DNA from 4 places in the Paenibacillus puldeungensis genome. Region 3 is predicted to be linked to each of the others. Evidence: a T-box and tRNA genes for the amino acid it is inferred to sense, from the RefSeq annotation. Region 3 holds a T-box; the other regions hold tRNA genes.
What was found. The T-box of region 3 lies ahead of argS (arginine--tRNA ligase). A T-box ahead of a tRNA ligase gene usually reads a tRNA of that ligase, here a tRNA-Arg.
Positions count from the first base shown of each region.

Region 1 (3,140 bases), on a different contig from region 3:
AACACAGCATCCTCTTCATGTATGATCATCGGCTGAGCCCCGTTCTCGGGGTCCATCACACTAAGACGCCGATGGCCGAAGGCACACGGGCCAGAGATCCAGGTTCCCTCTGCATCGGGTCCACGTTTCTCCAGACAGGATGTCATAGAGAGCACAAGCTCCGATTCTTTGGTCAAATCCCGGTTCCACTCGATAAAGCCGGTTATTCCGCACATTTTGCTTTCTCCTCTCTGCATTGCTTTACGCCCCCGTTTGCCGACCGGGTGAAAAGTATTAACAAATTATGCCGAACCAAGGCATAAAATGTCTGTCCATTAAGGAAAACTATGGATGGTAGACCACAAGTAGGAGGGGGATATGGTGGATCGAAAGCTGTATTACGTATCTGTCCAAGGCCGTTCCATGCTTGCAAATCGAGAAGCTACGGCCTACGAATGGACGATTTGCGCGACGGCTGAAGAGGCGGATACGCTGGGCCGCATGCTGGAGCAAATCCAGCAGCATGAGGAAGATAGCTTTCTCGCCTTTACTTATCCTTGGCCGGATACGCCGGAGCAGGGAGTCAGTCAAGGCTATCAGCGTCATCTGGACAATTTGTACCGAGAGATTTACCGGTTAGGTACGGAGGAGACTAAAGAACAGCTTGCAAGGTCTGGCTATGGAGACAGGATGGATTGATCTATAGCTTATGAAGGGGGGAGTTTCCAATCAGTTATTATATCAAAGACGCACAATTTAGGCGGACGGAGGAACACCAGGGAAGGCCTTGCGCTGTGGTTCAGGTGAAGCCGGGAGCGGTAAACGATCCCGAACTATTTGTGTATCTGGCTCGTACAGAGAGCGAGGAAGGATTCGAAATCATTAAAATGATCAGCAGCGATGCCGACCTGGAGATCGACTGGTACGACAACAGCATGCACCAAGCATACGCCGTAGTCCCGGAGGAGCTGTTTGGTGACCGAGGCTGGCCGGAACCAACCGTGCAGCGCAAGCAATTTTTGCAAAATCTCCTTTCGCATGAAGGGATCGCAGCTAAGCTGGAGGAGCAGCTTCCGAGGGCATAGCCAATCGTAGGGAGCAAGGATAATTTCATTTTTTTCACAAAAACATCTTTGAAAAAATGAGGGGGATGCGCTATAATAATTAACGCATCCTTTTTTAATATCTTATGTCCCAGTAGCTCAGCTGGATAGAGCAACGGCCTTCTAAGCCGTCGGTCGAGCGTTCGAATCGTTCCTGGGACGTCCTTTGAAAACTCCCTTAATGGGAGTTTTTTTCAATATTATTGAATTTACAAACTAAATGTATTTTCTACAGTTAAATCCCGCCTATTTGGAACCTTTGAGCATTTAAATGCAGAAAGTGCAGCTAAAATCAGCAAAACGGACCTGCCAAGGCTAATAGCTGCATTTTAGATGTACGAAATGCAATTAAAATTCCAAAAACCTCAATTTGTGCGGAAATAGATGTATAAAATACATCTACTGCGGATGATCACCCCTGAAAGTACGCCTATAGATCGGTGAGATGTTGAAAAAGCTGCAGGGGGCAAGGAGTAGAACAGAAGAGGGAATGGGTATGGGTGGAAAGTTTAACAGCGGGTGAAACCCATACTCATCCCTCCCATCCCTCCAATGTAGAAGTCTAAGCTAACTCAAAGGACGCCGTCAGGCGTTTTTCTTATATTTGAATCTATAGAACTACTGAGAGCAAGAGCCCTCTTTAACCATTCCTGTCTCGTAGCTTCATTATCACAGAATAGTAACAAAGTTTTCCAAAAATAAATTGACAGTTTGAGATGGAAATTTTATACTAAAGGGGTAATATAATCGAAACGTTTCGATAAGCTTGGTTAGAAGGTGGATGCCCATGGGAGACCCCTCTCATGAGGTATAACAAAGGAGAAACCAACAATAAATATAAACAATTGTCGCCAAGTTAGCACACACTTGACGGCAGCAAAGCACAGGAAGAAAGTTAGCTTATTTCTTTCTTATTTTTTGATACAAAAATCGAAACGTTTCTGTTTTTGTAAGCGATTTCTCAATTGAGGAGAGGAGTACGAAAATGAAGGCTACCAGCCGAAAAGCTTCGAAGATGATCAAACTTCCTGTTATTGCAATCTTGATTTTCACCATGGTATTTACTTTCACATTTCAATCCGTGTCCAAGACGTATGCCGAGACGAACGCATCACCCGCAGTGCAACTGACGGATTTTTCGTCCATGACGGACGACCAGCTGCTGGATTATGAAAGCCGCAAGTCCTTCGATTTTTTCTGGAAGGAGGCGAACACCGATCCTTCGAGTCCCGGATACGGACTGATTCGAGACCGGGCATCGGGTACCGATCTTGATCCCTATAAACACAGCAGCGTAGCCTCTGTAGGCTTCGGCTTGAGTGCCATCGTCATCGGCGTGGACCGGGGCTGGATCACTCGCGAAGAGGGACTTGAGCGGACCCGAGGCACGTTGAACACGCTGTTGAATAACGCTTCCCAAGAGCACGGCTTCTTCTATCACTTCTTGGATATGGATACGGCTGGGCGAAGCGGAACATCGGAGCTGTCTATTGTCGACACCGGCATCGCCATAAACGGCGCTATGTCGGCTGGTGAATATTTTGGCGGCGAGATCAAGGATATGGCTGATCAGTTGTATCGCAAAGTGGAGTGGGATTGGTACCGGGATTCCAAACCAGGCGATAAATACAACCAGTTTTATATGGGCTACTCTCCGGAGAACGGATTCAGCGGACATTGGGATTTCTATGGCGAGCAGTTCATGCTCTATTTCCTGGGAACCGCATCTCCGACCCATCCGGTTAATTCCGATATGTTTTATGATTTTCAGAGACATTCTGCCTCCTACGGCGATTATCCGTCCTTCATCCATTCCTGGTTCGGCTCGATTTTTACGCACCAATTCTCCTTCGCATGGTTCGATATGCGCAATATGGTGGATAAGGAAGGTCTCAGCTGGTGGAACAATTCCGTTATTGCCACCAAAACCAGCAGACAGTACGCCATCGACCACAGTGGCAGCGGAGCGGGCAAATATAAGACATTCGGCGCCGATGCTTGGGGACTAACCGCATCCGACGGACCTTACGGTTATGAAGGAAGATACGGTTCAGCACC
Region 1 is NZ_JBHTLM010000019.1:73,978-77,117, reverse strand. It holds gene asnB (asparagine synthase (glutamine-hydrolyzing)) at 1-215, opposite strand, end outside; gene ACFQ3W_RS20790 (hypothetical protein) at 358-678, shown strand; gene ACFQ3W_RS20785 (hypothetical protein) at 774-1,064, shown strand; tRNA gene ACFQ3W_RS20780 (tRNA-Arg) at 1,171-1,244, shown strand; gene ACFQ3W_RS20775 (glucoamylase family protein) at 2,068-3,140, shown strand, end outside.
Region 1: it has a tRNA-Arg gene. The T-box ahead of argS (arginine--tRNA ligase) is inferred to sense a tRNA for this amino acid. The anticodon was not compared.

Region 2 (3,140 bases), on a different contig from region 3:
GTGTCTTTGTCGTTGCCGCGAATCCGGTAGACATCGTTACCTACCTCGTGCACGAAATTTCTGGATTTCCGCGCAGCCGCGTGATCGGTACCGGAACCTCGATTGACTCCGCACGGCTGAAGACGCTTCTTTCCGATGTATTTTCCATAGATCCTCGCAGTGTGAACGGCTATGCACTTGGAGAACACGGAGATTCGCAGTTTGTGGCCTGGTCGCACGTAACAATCGGCGGAAAACCGCTGCTGCACATCTTGGATCAGCACAAGGAGCGCTTTAAGGATGTCAGCTTGGATGAGATCGAGCGGAAGACGAAAGACGCTGGATGGGAGATTTTCACACGTAAGGGCAACACGCAATTTGGGATTGGCAATGCGCTAGCGTATATTGTTCGCTCCATTCTAAATGATGAACATAAAATCACTGCCGTATCCGCTGTGTTGGACGGAGAATACGGGCAAACCGGAGTTTGCACCGGGGTGCCGGCGATTATCGGCGAGGGCGGTATTGAGGAGATTTTGGAGCTGAACTTGACGGACGAGGAGCAGCACAAATTTGACCACTCCTGTCAGATTCTAAAATCAGCTATGGATGGATTGCATATCGGGAAGTAATGTATAGAAATGAAGGACCTTCGCTTGCTAGTGAGAGCGGGGGTTTTGTGTTTTTTGGCTTTCCTCCCTGTTTGCCAGCAATGTAGTGGAGATAAAGAATAGCCCGATTTTTTCAGCGCTCGTTAGTTGGATAGCGGTTCAATGTAGCTGTGGAAAGTGATCGTGTTCTCGGGATATTCGGATACTCACGAGACAAAAATGGGCTTCAGTCATAAATTAGCGTGGACCTCTGGAAAATAGGGGTAAAAAATGGCCCTATTTAGGCTAATAGCGAGGACTTCGCCTAAATAGGGGAACTTTTTGGTCTTATTGTTGGCTGAGTGCTGGAAAATAGCGTATTTTCCAGGCTTCGGAGAAAAATAAGGTCTTTTTATTCCCCTATTTCTTGAATTTTAGCCTTTCTGACCTAAATAAGGCCATGATTTACCCTTATTTATGGAGAAGCTTAAGTTGAGTACTCTCGCAGCAGCTCGAGACTGCGCTAGCCTGCCGGAAACAACCGGCCCGGCTCGCTCCGACGAACCCCCATTTGGGGTTCTCACCCCCTGGAACGCACAAAAAAAGGCTCTCCCAAAGGAGGGCCTTAAGTACGTCCCAGGAGGGATTCGAACCCCCGACCGACGGCTTAGAAGGCCGTTGCTCTATCCAGCTGAGCTACTGGGACATATCAAAATATGAAAAACACAAGCAAAAAATATATTACCACATACATATCGAATAGGCAAGATTAATTTGAAAGTGAGATATAAAGGGGACGCTGTTAAGACTTTTTGAGGACAAGTGCTTTTTACCTAAGTTTTTGCCTTCGAGAAGGTCTATGCTATAATCTCAGTTGAATTGAAGTACGGAAGAGAGGAGGTGCCCTTATCAACCGCTTTCGACCTGATGATAAAGACAACATCGTACTTTTTCCAAAAACACTAGATTATTACCAAATAGAGCTTACTCGTATGCTTGAGACCGAAAGATATGCTGAAGCCGTGGAGCTATTGAAGTTTTTACTGCAGTGTCAGGGTGAGGATCCCCGTCACTACGAGGAGTGGCAGTCGCTGCTGGACTGGCTTACCGACTCTTTTCCCATGCTGCAGAACGAGTATGCCGGCGAAGGGGAAGATTTCGATCCCGAAACGGAAGAGAAAATGGCAAGACAGCATCTTGAAGCTAAGCTAGCTGAAGATCAGAATTACGCTGAGAAGCTGCTTAAGGCAGTCATGGAAAAGCCGCTGTCGGAGCAGACCTTACTTGCCTTGGATCAACTAGCCTACCTGGACCGGCCGGAGGTTGACGATGCTCTGATTGAGTGGATCCATAAGAAACTCCTTCATCCACTGCTGCAATATCGGGTGCTTCAAACGCTGCGGCGTCGCGGTTCATCGGGACTACTCTCCTTTATTCGCGGCGGGGAAAAAGTGGAGATCGAAATTGAAGCTGTCCCTTTAAAACCAGAGGACTTTCCTTATGCGGTACAAGCTGTTTTAGAGCGCGTGGGGAACCAGACGGAGATACACGACCCAACGCTATTTTACTTTGCTCAGGAGATGTGGTCGCAGTTCGTTATGGCTATTTATGGCACAATGGACTATCGCTCCATGCTAACTGATGATGATTCGGTTATCGATATTTGGGCTGCGTCTCTTCATCAAACCGTAGCCGAGAGCTTAACCGGAGGAGGAAAGCCTGAGGAGGAAATTCGTTTCATGTACGGCATTACCGATGACTTGCGGCTGCGCTATGAGCAGGCCTGTCGTTCTATGCGACAGTTTGTAACTGCCGGAATTCGCGGGTGAATTTGTTAAAGGTTGAATAGTGCTCAAGTGGTATTTTTTTGCGTGTTTGGATCAGTTTGTCTTTGTCATAAAATCACCATATGGATGGACTCTTGTAAAAAGATGTATTGTTGTTTATAATATAATGGTTATTCTGATCGTGTTTATAGAGACAGCTATACTGGAACCATGATAGCTGCTTTATCGCGATTCGGTTTCAGTATTTTAAGTATATGCGAATTTTGGAGGGGAAGGCATAAATGAAAGCAACTTGGGAAAAAATAGAGAAGAACCTCGGCGTTCTCGAGGTAGAAGTGGAAGCAGAACGTGTATCTGCTGCACTTGATAAAGCGTTTCAAAAAGTAGTAAAGAAAGCAAATGTACCTGGATTCCGTAAAGGTAAAGTGCCTCGGTCAATTTTCGAGGCTCGTTATGGCGTAGAAAGCCTGTATCAAGATGCCATCGATATTTTGCTGCCAGAGGTTTACGGTGAAGCCGTTGACGAAACGGACATTTTCCCGGTAGATCGTCCTGAAGTTGATATTGAACAATTTGGTAAAGGACAACCTTTCAAATTCAAAGCTAAAATTACGGTTAAACCTGAAGTTAAGCTTGGCGAGTACAAAGGCGTAGAAGTACCTGCTGTAAGCGTAGAAGTAACTGAAGAAGAAATGAATGCCGAATTGGAACGTCTGCAACAACGTCATGCTGAGCTTGTTGTCATCGACGACGAAGCAGCTAAGAACGGCGATACTGTAGTAAT
Region 2 is NZ_JBHTLM010000019.1:50,272-53,411, reverse strand. It holds gene ACFQ3W_RS20690 (L-lactate dehydrogenase) at 1-611, shown strand, start outside; tRNA gene ACFQ3W_RS20685 (tRNA-Arg) at 1,202-1,275, opposite strand; gene ACFQ3W_RS20680 (hypothetical protein) at 1,562-2,398, shown strand; gene tig (trigger factor) at 2,638-3,140, shown strand, end outside.
Region 2: it has a tRNA-Arg gene. The T-box ahead of argS (arginine--tRNA ligase) is inferred to sense a tRNA for this amino acid. The anticodon was not compared.

Region 3 (3,140 bases):
GCACAGCAAACGACCGTTACGGAAGCGATCAGCCAAGCGGTTGCAAACTCTGCGCTTGAGCTGAATGCCAAAGCCATCATTACTTCTACGGAAACTGGATATACGGCTCGCATGGTATCGAAATATCGTCCGAAAGCGCCGATTATTGCAGTTACGACCGAAGAGCAAACGCTTCGTCGTCTCGCATTGAACTGGGGTGTAACTCCGGTTAAAGGAAACATTGCGGCCACAACGGACGAAATGTTCGACAAGGCGATGAAAGGCGGACTGGATTCCGGATTGGTTAAAGAAGGCGACCTCGTTGTTATTACAGCTGGAGTTCCGCTTGGACGTTCCGGTTCCACCAATTTGGTGAAAATCGGCCAAGTCCGTAAATAACTATAAAACGTTAAAGAACAGCGTATCATTGAATCGTTCATTCGATTCTCAAAAAAAGGCAATGGGAAACCTGGCGACGGGATCCATTGCTTTTTTTGCAAAAAAGACCTGAATCGAGCAATTAACGAAGGCTTTTATGGAAGGAGCGGGAGCGATATGTACATAAGCGAATTAGTGATCGAGCCCAAGTATTATGAATTCGATATGATGGGGATCATTTATCACGCCAACTATCTTGGTTGGTTCGAAGCAGGACGATCAAAGCTGTGCGAGGATCTGGGCTTCAAATATATCGATATGGAAAAGGCGGGATACATATCTCCCGTCTATGAAATGAAAGTGGAATATAAAAAAGGCATTCGGTATGGGGACGAAGTGCTGCTAAGAACATGGATTATCGAGAACGGTGGCGTCAAAACGGTTTATGGGTATAATGTACTAAACGGAGAAGGGACGTTATGCGTTGAAGGATCGTCATCGCACTATGTCGTGCGGCGTGAGGACTTCAAGCCGGTTCAGTTTAAGAAGGTGTTTCCGGAGTGGCATGCTGCCTTTGAGGAAGCGAGCAAGTGATGTTTTTTGATTAACCTACATTGAAGCGGTAAAATACAACTTAGAAATGATGCTGCAATAAAGGAGTCATAATATGCGTAAATGGATAGCCGTTTCAATCGTGATCATCCCGATTGTTGAATTCTGGGGGTTTATGTTCGTCGGCGAACGCTTAGGAGCCGGAAAGACCGTATTTTTGACGCTCGCTACTTCGATTATTGGTGGGCTGATGATGCAGTTTGAAGGGCGCAAGGTGTTGGAGGATGGCAGAAAGCAAATGAGCGAAGGGCAGATCCCGGGGCGGGTGGTGCTAGATGGAATTTGTATATTTGCCGGCGGGATTCTGCTGCTTATTCCCGGTTTCATAACGGATATTATTGGTTTTACAATGGTATTTCCGTTGACTAGGCCGATTTATCGTTTGCCAATGATGAAGTGGGTTAGCAAAAAGATCAAAGATGGTTCGATTACGTATTTCCGGCGTTGACATTTTCTTCTGATTCAATTATAAATAGTTCTAAGCTAATGATGTGAAACATTGATGAACGGGACAGTACTTCATGAACCGCCGTTACAGCGAGCCGGAAGGGTGGGAGCCGGTACAAGGGACATGAAGGAAGCGGACCCGGGAAATGGTTTGCCGAACGTGGAATACAGGAAGCAAGTAGGCAAATCCGGTGGCTGGCCGTTATTCGGATAGAGTGGCTTGAGCGTATGCTTGGCACTTAGAGTGGTACCGCGGGAACCTAAGGCTTCTCGTCTCTGATTTGAGACGAGAAGCCTTTTTTGTTTATTTTTGATAACGAAGGAGTGTGTAATTTATGGAGCAAATCAAAGCAGAGCTTGCCGGCCAAGTAGCTACTTTGCTTGAAGGAGTTGCGGCAGAGGGCATCGCTACGATGATGGAATATCCGCCAAATGAGGAGATGGGAGATATTTCTCTGCCCTGCTTTAAGCTTAGCAGACAGCTCCGCAAATCCCCTCAGGCGATATCGTCTGAGCTTAAGGATTCTCTTATGGCTAAAAGTGCTGAACTAAATGGACTCATAGGGCGCATTGAGGCGGAATCAGGCTATTTGAATTTTTATGTGGATAAAGGAGGATTGGCTAATTGGACGATCCGTTCGATATTGCAAGCGGGAGAGCGCTATGGTGCGCAAACAATTGGAACCGGCCAGACAGTAGTCATTGATTACTCCTCGCCGAATATAGCCAAGCCGTTTCACATTGGACATCTTCGCTCTACGGTTATCGGGAATGCGCTGTATCGGATTTACTCCTTTCTGGGTTACCAGGTCATCGGGATTAACCATTTGGGCGACTGGGGAACCCAGTTCGGCAAATTGATCGTGGCGTTCCAGCATTGGGGTGAAGTGGCGAAGCTTGAGGAGGCCCCCATTGATGAGCTGTTAAGACTGTACATTAAGTTCCATGCAGAAGCGGACGGATATCCTGAGCTTGAAGAAGAGGCGAGAGCTTGGTTTGTGAGGATGGAGCAGGGAGACGAGGAAGCGCTCAGATTATGGCGGTGGTTTGTTGAGATCAGTATGGACGAATTTCAGAAAATATACGACTTGCTAGGCGTTCATTTTGACCACGTGACTGGAGAGAGCTTCTATAACGACCGGACTACTCCTGTCATCCAGGAGCTGAAGGATAAGGGGCTACTAGAGGTGGATGAGGGAGCCAGGCTGGTTCGCCTGGATGCCTATGGAATGGCCCCGGCCCTGATGCTGAAGAAGGATGGCAGCACACTCTACCATACCCGCGATGTGGCGGCCGCCCTCTACCGTAAAGAGGCATACCGGTTTGACAAAGCGATCTACGTAACGGATTACTCGCAAAGCCTACATTTTCAGCAGTGGTTTAAGGTGGTTGAACTCATGGGCTATGATTGGTCCAAGGATCTCGTTCATGTTCCCTTCGGTCGTGTAAGTTTGGAGGGCGCGAGTTTGTCGACCCGAAAAGGAAATGTAGTCAAGCTCGATGATCTCTTACAGCAGGCTATTTTTAAGGCAAGAGAAATCATCGAATCGAAGAACCCTGGCCTGGACCAAAAGGATGAGGTTGCCAGACAGGTGGGAATAGGGGCAGTCATATTTAACGATTTGACTGGGAATCGGATTAAAGACATTTCGTTTTCCTGGAAAGATGCCCTTAGCTTTGAGGGGGAGACGGGACCGTATGTTCAGTACACCCATGTGAGAGCA
Region 3 is NZ_JBHTLM010000037.1:15,534-18,673, reverse strand. It holds gene pyk (pyruvate kinase) at 1-378, shown strand, start outside; gene ACFQ3W_RS25690 (acyl-CoA thioesterase) at 535-951, shown strand; gene ACFQ3W_RS25685 (FxsA family protein) at 1,025-1,417, shown strand; T-box leader at 1,463-1,697, shown strand; gene argS (arginine--tRNA ligase) at 1,752-3,140, shown strand, end outside.

Region 4 (3,140 bases), on a different contig from region 3:
TGATCGTCGCCATTTGGATCGCGGTCACAGGCTTGACGCCTTCCTCAATAGCCCGGCGTACGACGTGATTCAAGTGACCTTTCTCGATAAGCGTTTGCGGGTATACATCGTCCGTCACGAGCAGGATGTTGCCGGTTTCGGCATGGTCTTCGGTAACGACCTTAATGACCTCTTTAACATCATGCCAAGCCGAGCCTTCGCGAATCATCAAATACATGCCGAGGCGTATTTTAGCCAGCCCTTGTTCCCGGGTAACTGTCTCATGGCAGGAGCTTACGCCGGAAGCGATATACGCCTGGAGCATGTGCTCATCATCGCTCGGGAAATGGCCGGTAACCGCCTTTCCCGCACGGATCGTCGCTTCGATCTCACCGCACATTTTCGGATCGCCGTACACAACGCCTGGGAAGTTCATTACTTCACCGAGGCCTTCGACGCCTTCCCATTTCATGCTTTCTGCGATATCGCTAACGTTCAAAGTCGCTCCGGCATCCTCGAGATGGTCGGTCGCAGGCACGCACGAAGGATAGGTCGTATACACCTTCAGCGGCAGGCCTTGTCCCTCCTCATGCATCCAACGGACCCCATCATTTCCGAATACGTTCGCAATTTCATGCGGGTCCATAAATACGCCGGTGGTGCCTTTGGCCAGGGCGGCCTTGGCAAACTCGGTCACCGACAGCATTGTGCTCTCTACATGCATATGCCCGTCCAGCAGACCGGGTGCAATATAACGGCCTTTCGCGTCGACAACGACGGTTCCCTCGCCAATCGTATGGTCAGCCTTGCCGATGTAGGCGATCCGTCCCTGCGCCATAGCGACATCCGTATTCGGCAGTAGCTCGCCGGTATAGACGTTCACCAAGGTCCCGTTTTTGACCACCAGGTCTGCCTTGCTCTTGCCGGTGGCTACCTCGGCCAAGGTCCGACTGACCTCAACTAGTTTTTTCCTAACACTCATTCTCCGAATCACTCCTCTTTCATATATAAATGGACAAAACCAAGCGGACGAACCGCCCTAGTTTCCCCCTGCCTGGAGGCTATGTAGAAATAATAGCAAGAAGGCCACCCGTCGAACAGCTTTTATGCTCGGGGCAGCCTAGTTTTTTATTGCTTATTCGTTTGTCGAATTCACCTTTTCGATGACTTTGTCCACGAGACCGTATTCCTTCGCCTCGGCGGCGCTCATGAAGTAGTCGCGGTCGGTGTCTTTTTCGATCCGTTCCAGCGGCTGGCCAGTGCGTTCAGCGAGAATCTTGTTCAGTGTGTCACGCATTTTGAGAATGCGCCGCGCCCGGATCTCAATGTCCGTGGCTTGTCCTTCCGCTCCACCGAGCGGCTGATGAATCATGATTTCGCTGTTCGGCAGCGCATACCGTTTGCCGGGAGCGCCGGCGTTCAACAGGAACGCGCCCATGGAAGCGGCGAGCCCTACGCAGATAGTGGAGACGTCCGATTTAATAAATTGCATCGTATCGTAAATGGCCATGCCGGCGGTAATCGATCCGCCTGGGCTGTTAATGTAGAGGGAGATATCCTTTGTAGGATCTTCCGCATCCAGGAACAGCATTTGGGCAATGATGGAGTTGGCCACGACATCGTTCACTTGAGAGCCCAGAAAAATGATCCGATCCTTAAGCAGTCTGGAATAAATGTCGTATGCCCGCTCCCCGCGGTTGCTTTGTTCAACGACCATAGGAATATAACTCATCGATAAAACCTCCTCGAATGATATTGTAGAAATCGGTTCAATCAATCTAAGAATTGACGGAAACGATGAAGGATAACCCCATCATAAACAATTTGTGCTAGAAAGTCAAAGAAAGTCAAACTCTAGGTAATAAAAAAACCTGGATCTGAAGATCGAGGTCATTATATTTGTGTTAAGACAATGTGTTTCTAAGTTGTAAATAAGAATGGCGCGCCCGCGAGGAATCGAACCTCGATCTCAGGCTCCGGAGGCCTACGTCATATCCATTGGACCACGGGCGCAAATTAGCGTAACAAAATATATTATATGTGGTACCAACTAAAAAAGCAAGTCATTCCGTTAAAAAAATACCCGGAAAATACTGCTAAATAATTGTTGTATTCCAATACGCGATATGTTAATTTTAAATCATAAAAACGTTTTTATAAAAGGACGAAAAGTGGTATGGGAAAAGTTACAATCAAAGATGTTGCCAGGGAGGCTGGCGTATCCATTTCTACGGTTTCCAATGCACTCAATGACGTGGATGTGCTCAACCCTGAGACCAAAGCGCATGTGCTTGATGTAGCGAAGCGGTTGAATTATGTGCCCAACCTGAACGGAAAGCAGTTGAAATCGGGAAAAACAAATATGCTGGGGTTCTTTACGACCAGCGTAGCAGGTCCTTATTTCTACGTTCTGGTTGAATCGATGGCACGTGAGTGCGACCGTCTGGGCTATGGCCTCAATGTGTTTATTACCAAGGATAAGCATGTCATTATGAGCAACATTTTAGGACGGCGGGTCGACGGTGCAATTATTTACGAAGAGCTGAGAATTGATGATCAGGACATTGCCTCCATGGCCAAGGATAAGATTAAGGCCGTTTTTCTGGACCGGACTTTGGAAAACGAGACGATGGGGAGCGTAGTCTTCAACTCTTATGCGGCCGGATACGAGGCCACGAAATATTTGATCAGTCTGGGGCACAAAAGGATCTCCTATATTTCCGGCGTCGATACGATGCTGGACAGCGTGCGAAGAAAGGAAGGCTGCCTGGCCGCCTTGCGTGAGCACCAATTGCCGATCGATGAGGATTATGTGCTGCAGGGCTATTTTGAAGAAGAAGGCGCCTATAATGCGGTAAAGTCTTTTCTTCATCAAAACCCCGGCAAAATTCCGGATGCGTTCCTGGCCGGCAATGATATCAGCGCGATCGGATGCATGAAGGCGTTGAAGGCTCTGGGATATTCGGTGCCGCAGGATGTCAGCGTCGTCGGCTTTGACGATATCGACATCGCCCAGTATTACTCGCCCCCTTTGACGACGGTACGAAACCAAATTGCCAGGCAGGGCTACTTAGCGATTGAACATCTCGTGCGGCTGATCCAGAAGAAAGAATCAGGAAAGATCCAGGAATTGAACGGAGAACTTATTGTTCGCGGTTCAA
Region 4 is NZ_JBHTLM010000002.1:45,935-49,074, forward strand. It holds gene ade (adenine deaminase) at 1-961, opposite strand, end outside; gene clpP (ATP-dependent Clp endopeptidase proteolytic subunit ClpP) at 1,115-1,711, opposite strand; tRNA gene ACFQ3W_RS03045 (tRNA-Arg) at 1,918-1,992, opposite strand; gene ACFQ3W_RS03050 (LacI family DNA-binding transcriptional regulator) at 2,156-3,140, shown strand, end outside.
Region 4: it has a tRNA-Arg gene. The T-box ahead of argS (arginine--tRNA ligase) is inferred to sense a tRNA for this amino acid. The anticodon was not compared.